DNA from 4 places in the Streptomyces sp. NPDC018964 genome. Region 1 is predicted to be linked to each of the others. Evidence: riboswitches for the same ligand, from Rfam matches in the RefSeq annotation. Region 1 holds a riboswitch; each other region holds the start of a gene.
What was found. A riboswitch is a leader RNA that binds a small molecule or an ion and turns the genes downstream of it on or off. The one in region 1 is predicted to bind cyclic di-AMP.
Positions count from the first base shown of each region.

Region 1 (4,205 bases):
GCGGTGTGCAGGGTCATCAGGGTGATGACGCCGGAGCCGTCCTCGTCCTCGTCGGGGATCTGGTCGGAGTCGGCGACCAGGGCGACCTGCTCCAGGAAGTCGGACAGCGCGACCGACTCGCCCTCGCCGCGCTCCTGCTCGAACTCCAGGGCGACGGCCGCGAGTTCCTGGAGGTTCTCGATGCGGGTCTCGTCCTGCGGGTCGGTGGAGGCCTGCAACTCGGCGAGGTAGCCGGTGCGTTCGAGGATCGCCTCCAGGACCGTCGCCGGGCCCGCACCGGACTCGACGACCGTACGGAGGTCCTCCATCAGCGTGTTGAACCGCTTCACGGCGTTCGTCGAGCGCGCGGCCATGCCGTACGCCTCGTCGACGCGCCTCAGCGCCTGCGGGAAGCTGATCCTCTCGCGCTGCGCGAGGGCGTCGATCATGGCCTCCGCGCGGTCGCCGATGCCCCGCTTGGGCACGTTGAGGATGCGGCGCAGCGGCACCGAGTCCTCGGGGTTGGCGAGCACCCGCAGGTAGGCCAGGACGTCCCGGACCTCCTTGCGCTCGTAGAAGCGGACGCCGCCGACGACCTTGTAGGGCAGGCCGACGCGGATGAAGATCTCCTCGAAGACGCGGGACTGGGCGTTGGTGCGGTAGAAGACGGCGACGTCTCCCGCCTTGGCCTCGCCCGCGTCGGTGAGGCGGTCTATCTCGTCGGCGACGAACTGGGCCTCGTCGTGCTCGGTGTCCGCGACGTACCCGGTGATCCGCGCGCCCGCGCCGGCGTTGGTCCACAGGTTCTTGGGTCGGCGGGACTCGTTGCGCTCGATGACGGCGTTGGCGGCGCTCAGGATGGTCTGCGTGGAGCGGTAGTTCTGCTCCAGCAGGATCGTGGTCGCGTCCGGGTAGTCCTCCTCGAACTGGAGGATGTTGCGGATCGTCGCGCCGCGGAAGGCGTAGATCGACTGGTCGGCGTCACCCACCACGCACAGCTCGGCGGGCGGGACCTCGGCCCCGGGCGGGGTGTCGGCGGGGGGCCCGGAGGGGCCGACGAGCTCACGCACCAGGGCGTACTGGGCGTGGTTGGTGTCCTGGTACTCGTCGACCATGACGTGCCGGAAGCGGCGGCGGTAGTGCTCGGCGACGTCCGGGAAGGCGCGGAGCAGGTTGACCGTCGTCATGATCAGGTCGTCGAAGTCGAGGGCGTTGGCCTCCCGCAGCCGCGACTGGTAGAGCGCGTAGGCCTGGGCGAGGGTCTTCTCGAAGCCGTCGGCGGCCCGGGCGGCGAAGTCCTCCTCGTCGATCAGCTCGTTCTTCAGGTTGCTGATCTTGGCGCTGAAGGACTTCGGCGGGAAGCGCTTGGGGTCGAGGTCCAGATCGCGGCAGACCAGGGCCATCAGGCGCTTGGAGTCGGCGGCGTCGTAGATCGAGAACGACGAGGTGAAGCCGAGCCTCTTGCTCTCGCGGCGCAGGATGCGCACGCACGCGCTGTGGAACGTCATGACCCACATGGCGCCCGCGCGCGGGCCGACGAGCTGCTCGACGCGCTCCTTCATCTCGCCCGCGGCCTTGTTGGTGAAGGTGATCGCGAGGATCTGGCCCGGGTGGACGTGCCGCTCGGCCAGCAGGTGGGCGATGCGGTGGGTGAGCACGCGGGTCTTGCCGGAGCCCGCGCCGGCCACGATGAGCAGCGGGGAGCCGGAGTGCACGACGGCGGCGCGCTGGTTGTCGTTCAGCCCCTCCAGCAGCGCGGCGGCGTCGATCACCGGGCGCGGGGCGCCGTCGCGGTAGTAGGCGTCCCTGTCCGGCGGCACGTCGAACTTCCCGCCGAACAGGTCGTCCGGGATCTGCTCCGGTACGTGCTCGTCCTCGGGCGGTGGCGGGGGCTCGTCCGCGGGGCCCCGCTGGGCCTGGAGGTCCGCCAGGAAGCTGTCGTCAAAGAGGCTGCTCATCGCTCTCCGAGTCTAGGCCGCTCCACCGACAACCCGGAGCCGCCCCGGAAACATCCCCGGCCTCCGACGGCCGGAACGGGGCACGCACCCCCTGGAACCATTCCCTCACCCCACGTGACCGCGTGCGTAAGGTCACGAAAATGTATCGGGCATATCACCCATCAACCTTCACAGGGGCCACACCAGTTGGCTACGGTGCGGGCGGGCCGTACGACCCCCACCGGCGAACCCCGCCGGGCCGCGCGGCCTCCGCCGAGTCCGTCACTGCCCCCGCGGCAGCCGGAGCCGGGGACCCACCGAGACCACGGGGTGAATCGGCCCACTCCCTCGCGGAGCGGCCGTAGGGCAACCCTTCCGAACCACCCGCCCGAACCCGACAGCTAACCCGGTAGGCGGAGCTTTGGAAGGAGTCGCCTCCCTTGGCGTCGCACCGCAAGTCGCGCACCCCCGGCACGCGCGTGACAGGCATACGGACCCCGGCCCTCGCCACGGCCGCCCTGACCTCCGTGGCCCTGCTCTCCCAGACGGCCACCGCCGCCCCCTCCGACGACGGCAAGCCGAGCCTGGAGGAGGTCGAGAAGAAGGTCGACGACCTCTACCGCCAGGCGGAGTCGGCGACCGAGAAGTACAACGCGGCCAGGGAGAAGACCGCGAAGCAGCGCAAGCAGGTGGACACGCTCCTCGACGACGTGGCCAAGCGCACCCAGAAGCTCAACGAGGCGCGGGCGGAGCTGGGTTCCTTCGCCGCCGCCCAGTACCGGACCGGCGCCGGCGTCCCCGACACCGCGACCTTCCTGCTCGCGGACACGCCGCAGGACATCTTCGACCAGCGCCAGGTGATGGACCGGATGACCGGCCGCCAGAAGGAAGCGGTCGACGACTACGTCACCCAGCAGTCCGAGACGATGAAGAAGCGCCAGGAGGCCACCGAGAGCCTCCAGACGCTCACCGAGACCCAGGGCGACCTGAAGACGGCCAAGGCCACGGTCCAGAAGAAGCTCACCGACGCGCGCGAGCTGATGGCGAAGCTGACCGCCGAGGAGAAGGCGCGGCTCGCGGCGATCGAGAAGGAGAAGCAGAAGGAGGCCGCCCGCAAGGCCGCCGAGCTCGCCGAGCAGCAGAAGGCCCGGGAGAAGGCGGCCGCCGCTCAGCAGGACGGCGGCACCTCGGGCAGCACCTCCGGATCCTCCGGCTCGACCACCTCACCGTCGACGGACTCCTCGTACACCACCAAGGCCGAGAAGGCCCTCGCCTTCGCCCGCGCGCAGATCGGCAAGCCGTACGTCTGGGGCGCCACCGGCCCCGGCTCCTACGACTGCTCCGGCCTCACCCAGGCCGCCTGGAAGGCCGCCGGCGTCACCCTCCCGCGCACCACCTACGACCAGGTGAACGCGGGCACGACGGTCCCCGTCTCCCAGGCTCAACCCGGTGACCTGGTCTTCTTCTACGACGACGTCACCCACGTGGGCGTCTACATCGGCAACGGGATGATGATCCACGCGCCGAAGCCCGGCACGTACGTCCGCGAGGAGTCGATCTACTACGACGGCGAGTCCTCGATCCACAGCGTGGTCCGCCCGGCCTGACCCTCCGCAGGGCCGCTTCAGGTCCGTCGGGTTCCCGGCGATCTGTCGCCGGCTGTCGTCCGCGACGGATTGCCGGGAACCACTCCATGAAGCGGCTCCCGGCTCCTCGGAGCGTTCTCCCGCTTCCCGGACGCACGGGACGCCGTGGTCGGAACCGGCTTGACCTTGACGCCGGGTCAACCCTCCATCCTCCCCTCAGGAGCTTCCCCACAACCGACCGGGAAGCTCCGCGAAGGAGGAAGATGACCATGGTGACCCCATCGATCGTCGGTCCGGCGATTCGCGTGCGGGGCCTGGAGAAGTCGTACGGGAAGCTCGAAGTCCTCCGGGGCGTGGACTTCGACGTGGCACCGGGCAGCATCTTCGCCCTGCTCGGCTCCAACGGGGCGGGCAAGACCACCACCGTGAGGATCCTCGCCACGCTCCTGAAGCCCGACGCGGGGACAGCAGGCGTCCACGGCTTCGACGTCGTCACACAGTCGGCGCATGTGCGGGAGTCCATCAGCCTCACCGGGCAGTTCGCGGCCGTCGACGAGATCCTCAGCGGCCGGGAGAACCTCGTACTCGTCGCCCGGCTGCGCCACCTCGAGGACCCGGGCGCGATCGCGGACGGCCTGCTGAGACGTTTCTCGCTGACCGACGCCGGCCCGCGGAAGGTGGCCACGTACTCGGGCGGGATGCG
Region 1 is NZ_JBIRYZ010000004.1:186,901-191,105, reverse strand. Features, by position in the region: gene pcrA (DNA helicase PcrA) at 1-1,937, opposite strand, end outside; cyclic di-AMP (ydaO/yuaA leader) riboswitch at 2,178-2,349, shown strand; gene ACH5AO_RS08645 (NlpC/P60 family protein) at 2,357-3,523, shown strand; gene ACH5AO_RS08640 (ABC transporter ATP-binding protein) at 3,772-4,205, shown strand, end outside.

Region 2 (4,205 bases), on a different contig from region 1:
GCTGTTCGCCGGTTTCGAGACCACCGTCAACCTCATCGGCAACGGCACCTACGCCCTGCTCACCCACCCCGGACAGCGCGACCGCCTGCAGCGGGCCCTCGCCGCCGGGGAGCACGGGCTGCTGGAGACCGGCGTCGAGGAACTCCTGCGGTACGACGGCCCCGTGGAACTCGCCACCTGGCGGTTCGCCACCGAGCCGGTCGCCATCGGCGGACAGCGCATCGCGGCCGGCGACCCCGTCCTCGTCGTGCTCGCCGCCGCGGACCGGGACCCGGAGCGGTTCGCCGACCCGGACGTGCTCGACCTCGGCCGGCGCGACAACCAGCACCTGGGGTACGGCCACGGCATCCACTACTGCCTGGGCGCTCCGCTGGCCCGTCTGGAGGGCCGGACCGCGCTCGCCACCCTGCTGACGCGTCTGCCGGACCTGCGGCTCGCGGTGGAACCGGCCGAACTCCGCTGGCGGGGCGGGCTCATCATGCGCGGACTGCGCACGCTCCCGGTGGAGTTCACCCCTCCGCGGAAGTGACGGACCGGGCCGCCGTCCGCCGTGCCCCCGGGCGGGCCAGCGCAAACATGACACGCCCTCAACTCTGTGATCTTCACGTGATCTGCGCGGCATGAACTTGTGACAAGTGATCGTCTGCGGATACGTTCACCCATCAAGTGCGGCACATCGAGTTCCACTCGCCGCGCCGGTCATTGCTGTCTCGCGAAAGGTTTCCGCATGCTCTCCGGAAACGGTCGGCACCGTCGTCCCCGTCAGGCTCCGGCTCTCCTCGTCGCGGCCGGAGTGACCGGCTCCGCCATCGCGATCCCGCTCCTCGGGGCCGGCAGCGCCAGCGCGGCCGACGGTGCGACCTGGGACCGGGTCGCCGAATGCGAGAGCGGCGGCTCGTGGAGCCAGAACACCGGCAACGGCTACTACGGCGGCCTGCAGTTGACCCAGGACGACTGGGAGAGCTACGGCGGCCTGGACTACGCGACCAGCCCCGACCAGGCCAGCCGCGGCCAGCAGATAGCCGTGGCCGAGAGAATCCTCGCCGACCAGGGGGTCGGCGCGTGGCGCACCTGCGGACTGACGGCGGGTCTCGACCAGGACTCGGCGTCGGCCGACATCGACACGGGTGTGGCGGAGAACCCGGCCTCGGACGCGTCCGGCTCTTCCGGTTCCTCCGCCTCGTCCGGATCATCGGACTCCGGTGATTCGTCCGCTTCGTCCTCCCCGTCGGCCACGTCCGGCCCGTCGACCGGCGCCGAGGGGGCGGAGGACGGCGAGGGTGCCGCCGGCGAATCGGCCAAGTCCGGCAAGTCGAGCGGCTCGGGCGCGGATTCGGACACCGGCTCCGACGGTGGATCCGGCACCTCCCCCTCCGCCTCGGTCACTCCCAAGAGTGACGAGTCGGACAAGTCCGGGCAGACCACCGGCTCTTCCGAAGTCACCGACACCGAAGGCACCGGCGCCGGCCGCCACCGCGGCGTCACCGCCGAGGAGGGTGAGGCGGAGGGCCGTACGTCGGAATCGTCCGGCCGGCATGCCTCGCGCGGCACCGACGCCTCCCGCGATGCCGCCGACGGTTCGTACACCGTGCGCACCGGCGACAGTCTCTCGTCCATCGCCGACTCCCTTGAGCTGGGCGGTGGATGGCGGTCGCTCTACGCCGAGAACAAGCAGGTCGTCGGCGCCGACCCGGACCTCATCATGCCGGGCCAGGAGCTCGAGGTCGGGGTCGAACCGGACGAGAAGTGATGCGCGAAGGGGCGTCGGTCCGGCGGCAGTTGACGTCATGTTTCGCGGTGAATGTCCGGTTTAAAGGCTGTGAGAGATAGGTCTCAGAAGCCCTGATCGTCTTTGAAATTCCGCGGACCGCGTGTCTACGGTCGTGACCGCTCGCCACCGCGGGCCCCGGCTGCCGCCACGCCGAATCCTGCCAGTGGCAGCACGGGAACAGTCGTCGCGTCATGCGCCGCAGGCAGGAGCGGGGGAACCAAGGTAAGCGCCCCTTCCGGTGGTTGACACCGGATCGGGCTTGGGGTGGAGCCGCGTCCCGCGAGGGGCGTGGCCGGGCAACTCAACCGGCCCGAACCCGACAGCTCACCTCGTAGGCGTCGGTGAGGGGATCCACCATGCTGTTTTCCGGCAAGGGCAAGCACCGCCGTCCGTCCAAGGCCACCCGCGCGATCGCCGTCGCCGGTGTCACCTCCGCCGCCGTCGCCGCCCCGCTGATGGCGGCCGGCAGCGCCTCCGCCGCCACCGCCTCCGAGTGGGACGCCGTCGCCCAGTGCGAGTCCGGCGGCAACTGGTCCATCAACACCGGCAACGGTTACTACGGCGGTCTGCAGTTCTCCGCCTCCACCTGGGCCGCGTACGGCGGCACGCAGTACGCCTCCACCGCCGACCGGGCCAGCAAGGCCCAGCAGATCGAGATCGCCGAGAAGGTCCTCGCGGGCCAGGGCAAGGGCGCCTGGCCGGTCTGCGGCACGGGCCTGTCCAACGCCTCCTACGCCGGCTCCTCCTCGAACGACTCCTCGCAGGGCCAGGACACCGGTTCCACCGGGACCCGTGAGGCCGAGCGGAAGGCCTCCCGCTCCGCCGAGCGCCCGGCCGCCGAGCAGAAGACCGAGCAGCGGGCCGAGAAGAAGGCCGAGCCGAAGGCCGAGGAGAAGACCGTCACCACCCCGACCGGCCAGAAGGTCGAGAAGGGCGACGGCGAGTACAAGGTCGTCAAGGGCGACACCCTCAGCTCCATCGCCGCCGAGCACGACGTCGAGGGCGGCTGGGCCGAGCTGTTCGAGCTGAACGACGACATCGTCGACGACGCCGACCTCATCTACCCGGGCCAGCAGCTGCACCTGAAGTGAGCGGCTGCCCCACTGCTCCCCGCCCCGGTGCGTCTTCCCCCGTACGCGCCGGGGCGGGGTTTTTGTGACCGGGTTTCCGGAAACGGCTTTGTTCCGTTCGGAAACAATTTACTCTCGGTTCTGTCCATGGGACGGGCGGCCGGATGGCCGATCGCCCGGAGCCGGTTAGGCTCGGACTCGCAAGACCCTCCGGGGTCCTGCCCACCCGCGTCACATCCAAGAAGGAGATGCTCGTGCCGTCCATCGACGTCGTCGTAGCCCGGGAAATCCTGGACTCCCGAGGCAACCCCACGGTCGAGGTCGAGGTCGGCCTCGACGACGGCAGCACGGGTCGTGCCGCCGTCCCGTCCGGCGCCTCCACCGGCGCCTTCGAGGCCATCGAACTCCGTGACGGCGATGCAGGCCGTTACCTGGGCAAGGGCGTCGAGAAGGCCGTCCTGGCCGTCATCGAGCAGATCGGCCCGGAGCTCGTCGGCTACGACGCCACCGAGCAGCGCCTGATCGACCAGGCGATGTTCGACCTGGACGCCACCGACAACAAGGGCTCGCTGGGCGCCAACGCCATCCTCGGCGTCTCGCTCGCCGTCGCCCACGCCGCCTCCGAGGCCAGCGACCTGCCGCTCTTCCGCTACCTGGGCGGCCCCAACGCGCACCTGCTGCCGGTGCCGATGATGAACATCCTGAACGGCGGCTCGCACGCCGACTCCAACGTGGACATCCAGGAGTTCATGATCGCCCCGATCGGCGCGGAGTCCTTCTCCGAGGCCCTGCGCTGGGGCGCCGAGGTCTACCACACCCTGAAGAAGGTCCTGAAGGGCAAGGGCCTGGCCACCGGCCTCGGCGACGAGGGCGGCTTCGCCCCGAACCTCGGCTCCAACCGCGAGGCCCTCGACCTCATCCTCGAGGCGATCAAGGAGGCCGGCTACACCCCCGGCGAGCAGATCGCCCTCGCGCTCGACGTGGCCGCCTCCGAGTTCTACAAGGACGGCGTCTACACCTTCGAGGGCAAGGAGCGCTCGGCGGCCGAGATGACCGAGTACTACGCGGAGCTCGTCGACGCGTACCCGCTCGTCTCCATCGAGGACCCGCTGTTCGAGGACGACTGGGAGGGCTGGAAGACCATCACCGCCAAGCTCGGTGACAAGGTCCAGCTCGTCGGCGACGACCTGTTCGTCACCAACCCCGAGCGCCTCGCCCGCGGCATCGAGGAGGGCGCCGCCAACGCCCTGCTGGTCAAGGTCAACCAGATCGGCTCGCTGACCGAGACCCTGGACGCCGTCGAGCTGGCCCAGCGCAACGGCTTCAAGTGCATGATGTCCCACCGCTCCGGCGAGACCGAGGAC
Region 2 is NZ_JBIRYZ010000027.1:62,857-67,061, forward strand. Features, by position in the region: gene ACH5AO_RS31815 (cytochrome P450) at 1-529, shown strand, start outside; gene ACH5AO_RS31820 (transglycosylase family protein) at 728-1,750, shown strand; cyclic di-AMP (ydaO/yuaA leader) riboswitch at 1,956-2,124, shown strand; gene ACH5AO_RS31825 (transglycosylase family protein) at 2,128-2,862, shown strand; gene eno (phosphopyruvate hydratase) at 3,096-4,205, shown strand, end outside.
Region 2: it holds a riboswitch for cyclic di-AMP, as region 1 does, so the genes downstream of both, ACH5AO_RS31825 (transglycosylase family protein) here and ACH5AO_RS08645 (NlpC/P60 family protein) in region 1, are expected to answer to the same signal.

Region 3 (4,205 bases), on a different contig from region 1:
CACCACGGCGCGCAGTTCCGCCACCGCCTCGACGTCCGTCGCGGTCGCCTGCCGCAGACCCCAGTCCCCCATGATCACTACGCTACCGCGCGGGCGCTCACGCCACCGCGGCGATCCGTACCTTGATGTCGTCCGGCGACAGCGTCCCCTTGGCGATCACGTGGTCGCCGGAGGACTCCCCGCGCAGTCGGCGGCCGATCCACGGCACCAGGTACTCGCGGGCCCAGTGGACGTCGTCCCGCCGGATCTCGAGGGTGCCGCGGGGCGGCAGGGGCGGCCAGGGCTGTTCCGGGTCGGCGGGGACGTCCAGGCCGAGGGTCTGCCCGGCGCGGAGCGCGACGCGGGTGTGTCCCTCCGGCGACAGGTGCAGCCGGTCGGCGTCCCAGGCCCTGCGGTCCTGGACGCTCCTGAGGGACCACAGGTCGAGCACGGGACAGCCGTAGCGGTCGGCGACGGCCCGTACGTGCATGTTGTACGTCGCGATCTTGCCGCGCAGATGCTTCAGCAGGGGGACGCCGCGGGTGTCGAACCCGGTCGTCACCATCACTGTCCCGGATACGGCCGTGAGCGCGGCGATCGCCCGCTCGAACCGCTCGGCCACCTCGTCCGGGTCGCTGCCGGGGCGGAGGATGTCGTTGCCGCCCGCGCAGAACGAGACCAGGTCGGGGGCGAGTTCGACCGCCCTCGGAAGCTGGTCCGCCACGATCTGGTCCAGGAGTTTTCCGCGTACGGCGAGGTTGGTGTACGCGAAGTCGCCCTCGGGCCTCAGGTCCGCGAGGAGCACGGCGAACCGGTCGGCCCAGCCGACGAACGCCCCGTCGGGGCCGGGGTCGCCGACGCCCTCGGTGAAGCTGTCCCCCACCGCCACGTACGACCCGATCACTGCTCTGCTGTCACTCTTCGAATCGTCTGCCACAACCACTCATGATTCACCTTCGAATGTGACCTACGCGACCGTAAGGAAGGGTTGACGGGCGGTGAGATAAGCCACTCTCAAAATGTTGGCCAATTCAGGAATACGCCGAAGGCCGGACCCGGGGATCGGGGTCCGGCCTTCGGCGCGCGTGTCAGGAAGGTCGCCGCGGGGGGTCAGCCGATGGAGACGCCCTTGGAGCGGAGGTAGGCGATCGGGTCCACGTCCGAGCCGTAGTCCGGGGTGGTGCGGATCTCGAAGTGCAGGTGGGGGCCGGTCACGTTGCCGGTCGCGCCGGAGAGGCCGACCTGCTGGCCGCCGGTCACGGTCTGGCCGGCCGAGACGGAGAGCGAGGACAGGTGGGCGTACTGGGCGTAGTGGCCGTCGTCGAGCTTGATGACGACCTGGTTGCCGTACGCGCCGGCCCAGCCCGAGGAGACGACGGTGCCCGCGCCGACGGCCTTCAGGGAGGTGCCGGTCGGGACGGCGAAGTCGACGCCGGTGTGGTAGCCGCTGGACCACATGCTGCCGGCCACCTTGTAGGCGGTGCCGAGCCCGGCGCCGGGCACCGGGGAGCTGTAACCGGAGGTGCTCGCGGCCTGGTCGGCGTCCGTGGTCTGGGTGGAGGTCTCCGAGGAGGGCTGCTCGGCGGGCTGTTCCACCGGCTGCTCGGCGGGCTGCTCGGCCTTCTGCTCCGGGGCCTGCGGGGCCTCGGCGGAGGACGGCTCCTGCGGCGTGCTCGCGGCGGCTCCACCGTCGACCGAGAGCTTCAGACCGGGGTGGATGAGCGCCGGGTCGTCGCCGATGGCCTGACGGTTGTCCGTGTAGAGCTGCTTCCAGCCACCGTCGACGTGCTCCGTCTCGGCGATCTTGGCGAGGTAGTCGCCGGCCTTCACGGTGTACGTGCGGGCCTCGTCGCCCTTTTCGGCGACGGTCTTCTGGCCGGCGACGGAAAGGGACTGGACGGCCTTTTCGGGGGCGGTCTGCGGCGTGGCGGCGTGCGCGCCGGTGGCGCCGAGAAGCGGCAGGGCGAGTGCGGCGCCGCCGGTTCCGGCGACGGCGATGGAGCGGGTGAGGCGCTGGGTCTTGGTACGGCGGTGCTTACCCTTCGCGGGCATGTCGAATTCCTCTCCGGCGCCTGCGAGGTGAGCTGTCGGGTTCGGGCTGGAGATGCCCGGCCGCGTTGTCGCGCGGCTTCACCCCGAGCCGTTCCGGGAACCGGAACAGGCAGTGGTACCTGTGGGTCCCCCGCTCCTGCCGTGCACGGGTGGGTGTGGTTACGGGCTCCGGGCGGCGGCAGGATTGGGCGTCCGTCCGGATCGGTGGCGAACGTAAGCGACCCGGACGCGAGGGGACAAGCGCGAGGTTCACCGCGCACGCGCTTTTCCGTGATCCAAAAGGGGAATTGACGTCACCGAGCGTCAGCCGGGATTCCTTTTCCCCCGTGAATTCCCTTGTCGTTCCACGGAATTACGTGAGCATGGCGACAACGCATCGTCACGGATATGACGCTGCTCACGCACCCCTTCCCCATCTCCCTTCCTTTCGGGGCACGTTATGTCGAACCACCCTAATCGGACAGAACGCCCTAATCGTCGGATCACAGGCGCCGCAGCCGCACCACCGAGGCGTCCAGATCTCCTCGCAGACCGGTGCGCAGCCCGTGATGCAGCAGGAGGGCACCTCGGTACGTTTCGCCGGTTTCGCGGCATTCGTACGACGCCTCCGGGTCGAGGCCGCGCAGCCGGAGGGCCGGGACGGGCTCTCCGTGGTGCTGCGCCTGGAGGCAGGCGAGGACGACGGTCTCGTCGCCGAGGACGTACTGCACCGCGCTCAGCCCGCCCTCCGGAGGGCGCAGCCGGTACAGGTCACCGCGCTGGACGACGGGCCGGATCTCCTTGTAGAGCGCGACCCACTCCCGCGCCTCGGCGAGCTCCTCCCCGGTCCACCGCGCGAGGTCGCCGCCGACGCCGAGCACCCCGGCCATGGCGCTGACGAACCGGAAGCGCAGCGAGCTGACCCGCCCGTTGAGCATCGCGTTCGGACTGTCGGTGACCCAGGCGGCCATCACCCGGGCCGGGTGGATCTGGCTGAAGCCGTGCTGGATCGCGAGCCGGTCGAGCGGGTCGGTGTTGTCCGAGGTCCACACCTGGTCGGTACGGGAGAGGACCCCCAGGTCGATCCGGCCGCCGCCGCCCGAGCAGGACTCGAAGGCCACGCCCGGATGGGCCGCCCGCAGCCGGTCCAGCAGCGCGTACAGGCCGCGCACATGGTCGGTCCACAGCCGCTGCGGGTACGGGTCGTCCGGCCATCCGGCGTCGGTGGAGGAGCGGTTGAAGTCCCACTTCACGTAGTCGACGGGAGCGCTGGAGAGCAGTGCGTCGAGCCGCTCCCAGAGGTACTCCCGCACGTCGTCGCGCGCGAGGTTGAGCACGAGCTGGTTGCGGTACTCCGTGCGCCGGCGGCCCGGCTGGAACTGCACCCAGTCGGGGTGCGCGCGGTACAGGTCGCTGTCGGGGTTGACCATCTCCGGCTCGACCCAGATGCCGAACTGCATCCCGAGCCCGTGCACATGGTCGGCGAGGGGTTTCAGGCCGCCGGGGAAGCGGTCGGGGTTGGGCGTCCAGTCGCCGAGCCCGGCCCGGTCGCTCGTCCGCGCCCCGAACCAGCCGTCGTCGACCACGAACAGTTCGACGCCCATCGCGGCGGCCCGCTCCGCGAGCCCCCGCTGCCGCTCCTCCGAGATGTCGAACCCGGTGGCCTCCCAGGAGTTGAACAGCACGGGCCGGTCCCGGTCCGCGTCCGGGACGACGTACGTCCGCTGGTAGGCGTGCCAGGCGCGGCTGGCGCCGCCGAAGCCGCCGTCGCTCCACAGACCGGCGAAGACCGGCGTGACGTACGTCTCCCCCGTGTCCAGCATCAGCAGGCCGGAGTCGTCGTGTCCCGCGCCTCCGGTGATCTGCACGCGCGCGTCGGGAAGTTGGGCGACCGAGACGCGCCAGGACCCGGACCAGCCGAGGGCGCAGCCGTAGACCTCGCCGCGTTCCTCGGTCGCGTCGGTGTCGAGCGCGACCCAGGGCAGGTGCTGGTGCCCGGTGTGGCCGCGGCGGCTGCCGATGACCTTCTCGCCGTAGGTGAGCGGGGCGCGGGTCAGCCGGGACTCGGCGGCCCAGCGGCCGTGGAGCTGGGAGAGCCGCCAGTGCTCGCGCTCGGGCAGGGTCCAGGTCGCGGAGTCGGCGCGCAGGAGTTCGACCGCGGGTCCCCGGTTGTGCAGGGTCACCCAGCGTTCGAC
Region 3 is NZ_JBIRYZ010000003.1:186,057-190,261, forward strand. Features, by position in the region: gene ACH5AO_RS06280 (GNAT family N-acetyltransferase) at 1-72, opposite strand, end outside; gene ACH5AO_RS06285 (SGNH/GDSL hydrolase family protein) at 98-883, opposite strand; gene ACH5AO_RS06290 (peptidoglycan DD-metalloendopeptidase family protein) at 1,090-2,031, opposite strand; cyclic di-AMP (ydaO/yuaA leader) riboswitch at 2,036-2,193, opposite strand; gene ACH5AO_RS06295 (alpha-galactosidase) at 2,514-4,205, opposite strand, start outside.
Region 3: it holds a riboswitch for cyclic di-AMP, as region 1 does, so the genes downstream of both, ACH5AO_RS06290 (peptidoglycan DD-metalloendopeptidase family protein) here and ACH5AO_RS08645 (NlpC/P60 family protein) in region 1, are expected to answer to the same signal.

Region 4 (4,205 bases), on a different contig from region 1:
TGTTGTCCGTCGTGGTCCATCTGACCAAATCCGGCAGGCGGTTTCGTCAGACCCCGGACGCAACTCCACGTACTGCTGCGGTATGACACGCGGGGTGGTTTCCTCATCCGCCCCGTAGGGGTCGCGGAGGAGTCCGGGCCGGCTCAGCCCGCGCGGTGCACCACCGCGTCGCACAGCTGCACGAGTGCCGTCTTCGCCTCGCACTCCCGCAGCGGGGCCAGTGCCGCGCGCGCCTCCTCGGCGTAGCGCACGGTGTCCCGGCGGGCCTGCTCCAGCGCGGGGTGGGCGCGCAGCAGCCGCAGCGCCTCGGCGTGCCGGGCGTCGTCGGTGAGGTCGGAGTCGAGCAGTTCGCACAGGGCGACGTCGTCGGCGAGGCCCAGCCGGGCCGCCCGTTCGCGCAGCCGCAGCACGGGCAGGGTGGCGATGCCCTCGCGCAGGTCGGTGCCGGGGGTCTTGCCGGACTCGTGGGAGTCGGAGGCGATGTCCAGGACGTCGTCGGCGAGCTGGAAGGCGACGCCGAGCCGCTCGCCGTACTGGGTGAGCACGTCCACGACCGTCTCCTCGGCCCCGGACATCATCGCGCCGAACCGGCAGGCGACGGCGACCAGCGAGCCGGTCTTGCCGCCGAGCACGTCGAGGTAGTGGTCGACCGGGTCGCGGCCGTCCTGCGGTCCCGCGGTCTCCAGGATCTGCCCGGTGACCAGCCGCTCGAACGCCTCGGCCTGCACCCGCACGGCCTCCGGGCCGAGGTCGGCCAGGATGTGCGAGGCCCGCGCGAAGAGGAAGTCGCCGGTGAGGACCGCGACGGAGTTGCCCCAGCGGGCGTTCGCGCTGTCGACGCCGCGCCGTACCTCGGCCTCGTCCATCACGTCGTCGTGGTAGAGCGTGGCCAGGTGGGTGAGCTCCACCACCACGGCCGAGGGCACGACGCCGGGCGCGTAGGGGTCGCCGAACTGGGCGGCGAGCATCACCAGCAGCGGGCGGAACCTCTTGCCGCCGGCCCGCACCAGGTGCTGGGCGGCTCCCGTGATGAAGGGGACCTCACTCTTGGTGGCCTCGAGCAGCCCTTCCTCGACAGCCGCCATTCCGGCCTGGACATCGGCTTCCAGAGCCTGGTCCCGCACGCTCAGCCCGAACGGCCCGACGACGGTCACGAGGGGTCTCCTGTCTGCTGGTGTCCACTGGCGATTACACGGAATGTCGATAGGTCGCTGCCTTCACTCAAGTCAGCGTATCCGGTCATGTTTCGATCACCGCCAGCGCCCGGCGTTACGGGCAGGGCGGTGCGGGAGCGAGAGCGGAACGCTTTTGATCATTCGATAACAACGGACATTCCTCGACTTTCCCGGACGCGACGCTCCGCTCCTCGACCCGGCCCCCGGCCCGCCTCCCGGGCCGCGACCCCTCACGTGAACCATCCTGCCCGCCCCGGCGTCCGATTTGCCGCAAATGCCAAGCGAATTCCCCTTGGCGAGAAATGCGCCCACGGGCGATCCCCAGTGAAGTGGGTCACGCACGGACCGGCACCCCCACCACCGGCCGCCACCCGCCTTCTCCCCTTCCACGACGCCGAGTTGACCCTTGGTACCCGCAAAGGATCAAGCACCTCAAAACGCCCATTACAAGATCAAACGGCACCTTGTGTGAGGTTCGCACTTGTTCCCGACATGTGCTCTCGCATACGTTCCGGGCCTGCCGGGTGGACGCCTAATCCTGCCGCCGCCCGCATCACATCCGACGACGAACTCACGACGGCAGGAGTGGGGGACCCAGGTAAGCCGCCGCACCGGACACCGCGCCGGGACGGCTAGGGGTGAAGCCATGCCCGAAGGGGCACGGCCGGGCACTCTCCCGCCCGAACCCGACAGCTCACCTCGCAGGCGTAGGAGAGGAACCCAGACATGCCTGCTTTCGGTCAGCACCGCCGCCGCCTCGCCCGCTCCCTCGCCGTCGCCGGCACCGGCGTCGCCGTGGTCGCCCTGCCGCTGATCGGCGCCACCGGCGCCTCCGCGGCCACCACCGAGCCGACGACGACGGCCGCTGCCGCCCCCGCGACGGCGTACCCGGACAACCTGGACGGCTGGATCCGCGAGTCGCTGGACGTCATGGCGCAGAACGGCATCCCGGGCAGCTACGACGCCATCCACCGCAACATCATGCGCGAGTCCTCCGGCAACCCGTACGCCATCAACAACTGGGACTCCAACGCCGCCAAGGGCACCCCGTCGAAGGGCCTGCTGCAGATCATCGACCCGACCTTCGCGGCCTACCACGTGCCCGGCACCGCCTTCGACCCGTACGACCCGGTCGCGAACATCACGGCGTCCTGCAACTACGCCGCCGACCGCTACGGCTCCATCGACAACGTCTTCGGCGCGTACTGAGCCACCCGCTGAGGGGCGAGCGTCACCGCCCCGCCGAACAGTCGCTCGAGGACGACGGCCACGCCGTCGTCCTCGTTCGACGTGGTGACCTCGTCCGCCACCGCCTTCAGTTCGGGATGCGCGTCGGCCATGGCGACGCCGTGGGCCGCCCAGGCGAACATCGGGATGTCGTTCGGCATGTCGCCGAAGGCGATCGTCCGCGCCGGGCTCAGCCCCAGGTGCTCGGCGGCCAGCGCCAGCCCCGTGGCCTTGGTCACCCCGCACGGCTGGAGCTCCACGGTGCCCGGCCCCGACATGGTGACCGTGGCCAGTGACCCGACCACCGACCGGGCCGCCGCCGCCAGCGCGTCGTCGGACAGGTCCGGGTGGCGCAGCAGCACCTTGCTGATCGGCCGGTCCCACAGCTCGGCCCGCCGCTCGACCCGTACCGCGGGCAGGGTCGGGTGCGGCATCAGATAGCCGGGCTCGATCAGCGTCAGCCCGTCGACCCCGTCCTGGTCGACCGCGGCGTACACCTCCCCCACCTCGGCCTCGATCTTGCCGAGCGCGGTCTCCGCCAGTTCCCGGTCCAGTGTCACGGACCACAGCAGCCGGTGCGCGCCGGCGTCGTACACCTGCGCGCCCTGTCCGCACACCGCGAGCCCCGTGCAGCCGAGGTCGTCCAGGAGCGGCCGCACCCTGGGTGCCGGCCGCCCCGTCACCACCAGGTGCCGCGCGCCGGCCCGCTCCGCCCGCGCGAGCGCGGCGAGGGACCGGTCGGAGAAGGTGTCGTCGCCGCGCAGCAGCGTCCCGTCCAGGTCGGTGGCGATGAGTGAATACGCGGTGGGTGCGGCCATGATCAGAGAATACGGACAACCCGACGGTCCGATTCACCGCGCTCGTTTGCGCTCGCTTTCGGTACGGTTCCCTTCTCTCGACGCCGGGTAAGGACCGGTTCAGGTCTCTTTCCCCGTTTGGCAAGAACATGGTCCGCTATCTACCGTCCGCCCGGTCCGGGGCGGTACCTTCCAAGGGTCCAGGGGGGACTTGATCGGGGGGTCAGGTGAGCAGTGGACGCATGCGCGTGCTGGGGCCGGAGGAGCTCGGCGAGGGGGAACGGGAGCGCTGGCGGGAACTGCGCGCCGCGACGGACGCACCGCGCAACCCGTTCATGGAACCGGAGTTCAGCGTCGCCGTGGCCCGGGTGCGTCCGCGGGCCCGGGTCGCCGTCCTGTACGAGGGAGCTCAGCCGGCGGGCTTCCTGCCGTACGAGCGGGGCGTGCTGGGGCAGGGCCGGGCGATCGGGCTCGGCGTGTCGGACTGCCAGGGAGCGGTCCTGGCCCCCGGCGTCGCCCCGGAACCGGACGAACTGCTGCGCGCCTGCTCGGTGTCGAGCTTCGCCTTCGACAACCTGGAGGCCGGACAGGAACTGTTCGTGCCGTACGCGGCCGAGGAGCACGCCACCTACGTCATCGACGTGGAGAAGGGCTACGAGACGTACGAGTCGGTGCTGCGCGGCCGGTCGCCGAAGTTCCTGAAGACCACGCTGGCCAAGGAGCGCAGGCTGGGCCGCCGGGCCGGAGCCGTGCGGTTCGTCTTCGACGAGCGCGACCCGGCCGCGCTGCGCGCGCTGATGGAGTGGAAGTCGGCGCAGTACCGCAGGACCGGGCGGCGCGACCGGTTCGCGCGGGAGTGGATCGCCCGGCTCGTGGGCCGGCTCGCCGAGACCCGCGCCGCCCAGTGCACGGGCACCCTGTCGGTCCTGTACGCCGGGGAGCGCCCCGTCGCCGCGCACTTCGGGCTGCGCTCGGCGTCCGTCCTGGCCTGTTGGTTCCCGGCGTA
Region 4 is NZ_JBIRYZ010000015.1:149,798-154,002, reverse strand. Features, by position in the region: gene ACH5AO_RS24765 (polyprenyl synthetase family protein) at 144-1,154, opposite strand; cyclic di-AMP (ydaO/yuaA leader) riboswitch at 1,729-1,896, shown strand; gene ACH5AO_RS24760 (transglycosylase SLT domain-containing protein) at 1,902-2,384, shown strand; gene ACH5AO_RS24755 (HAD family hydrolase) at 2,348-3,220, opposite strand; gene ACH5AO_RS24750 (GNAT family N-acetyltransferase) at 3,442-4,205, shown strand, end outside.
Region 4: it holds a riboswitch for cyclic di-AMP, as region 1 does, so the genes downstream of both, ACH5AO_RS24760 (transglycosylase SLT domain-containing protein) here and ACH5AO_RS08645 (NlpC/P60 family protein) in region 1, are expected to answer to the same signal.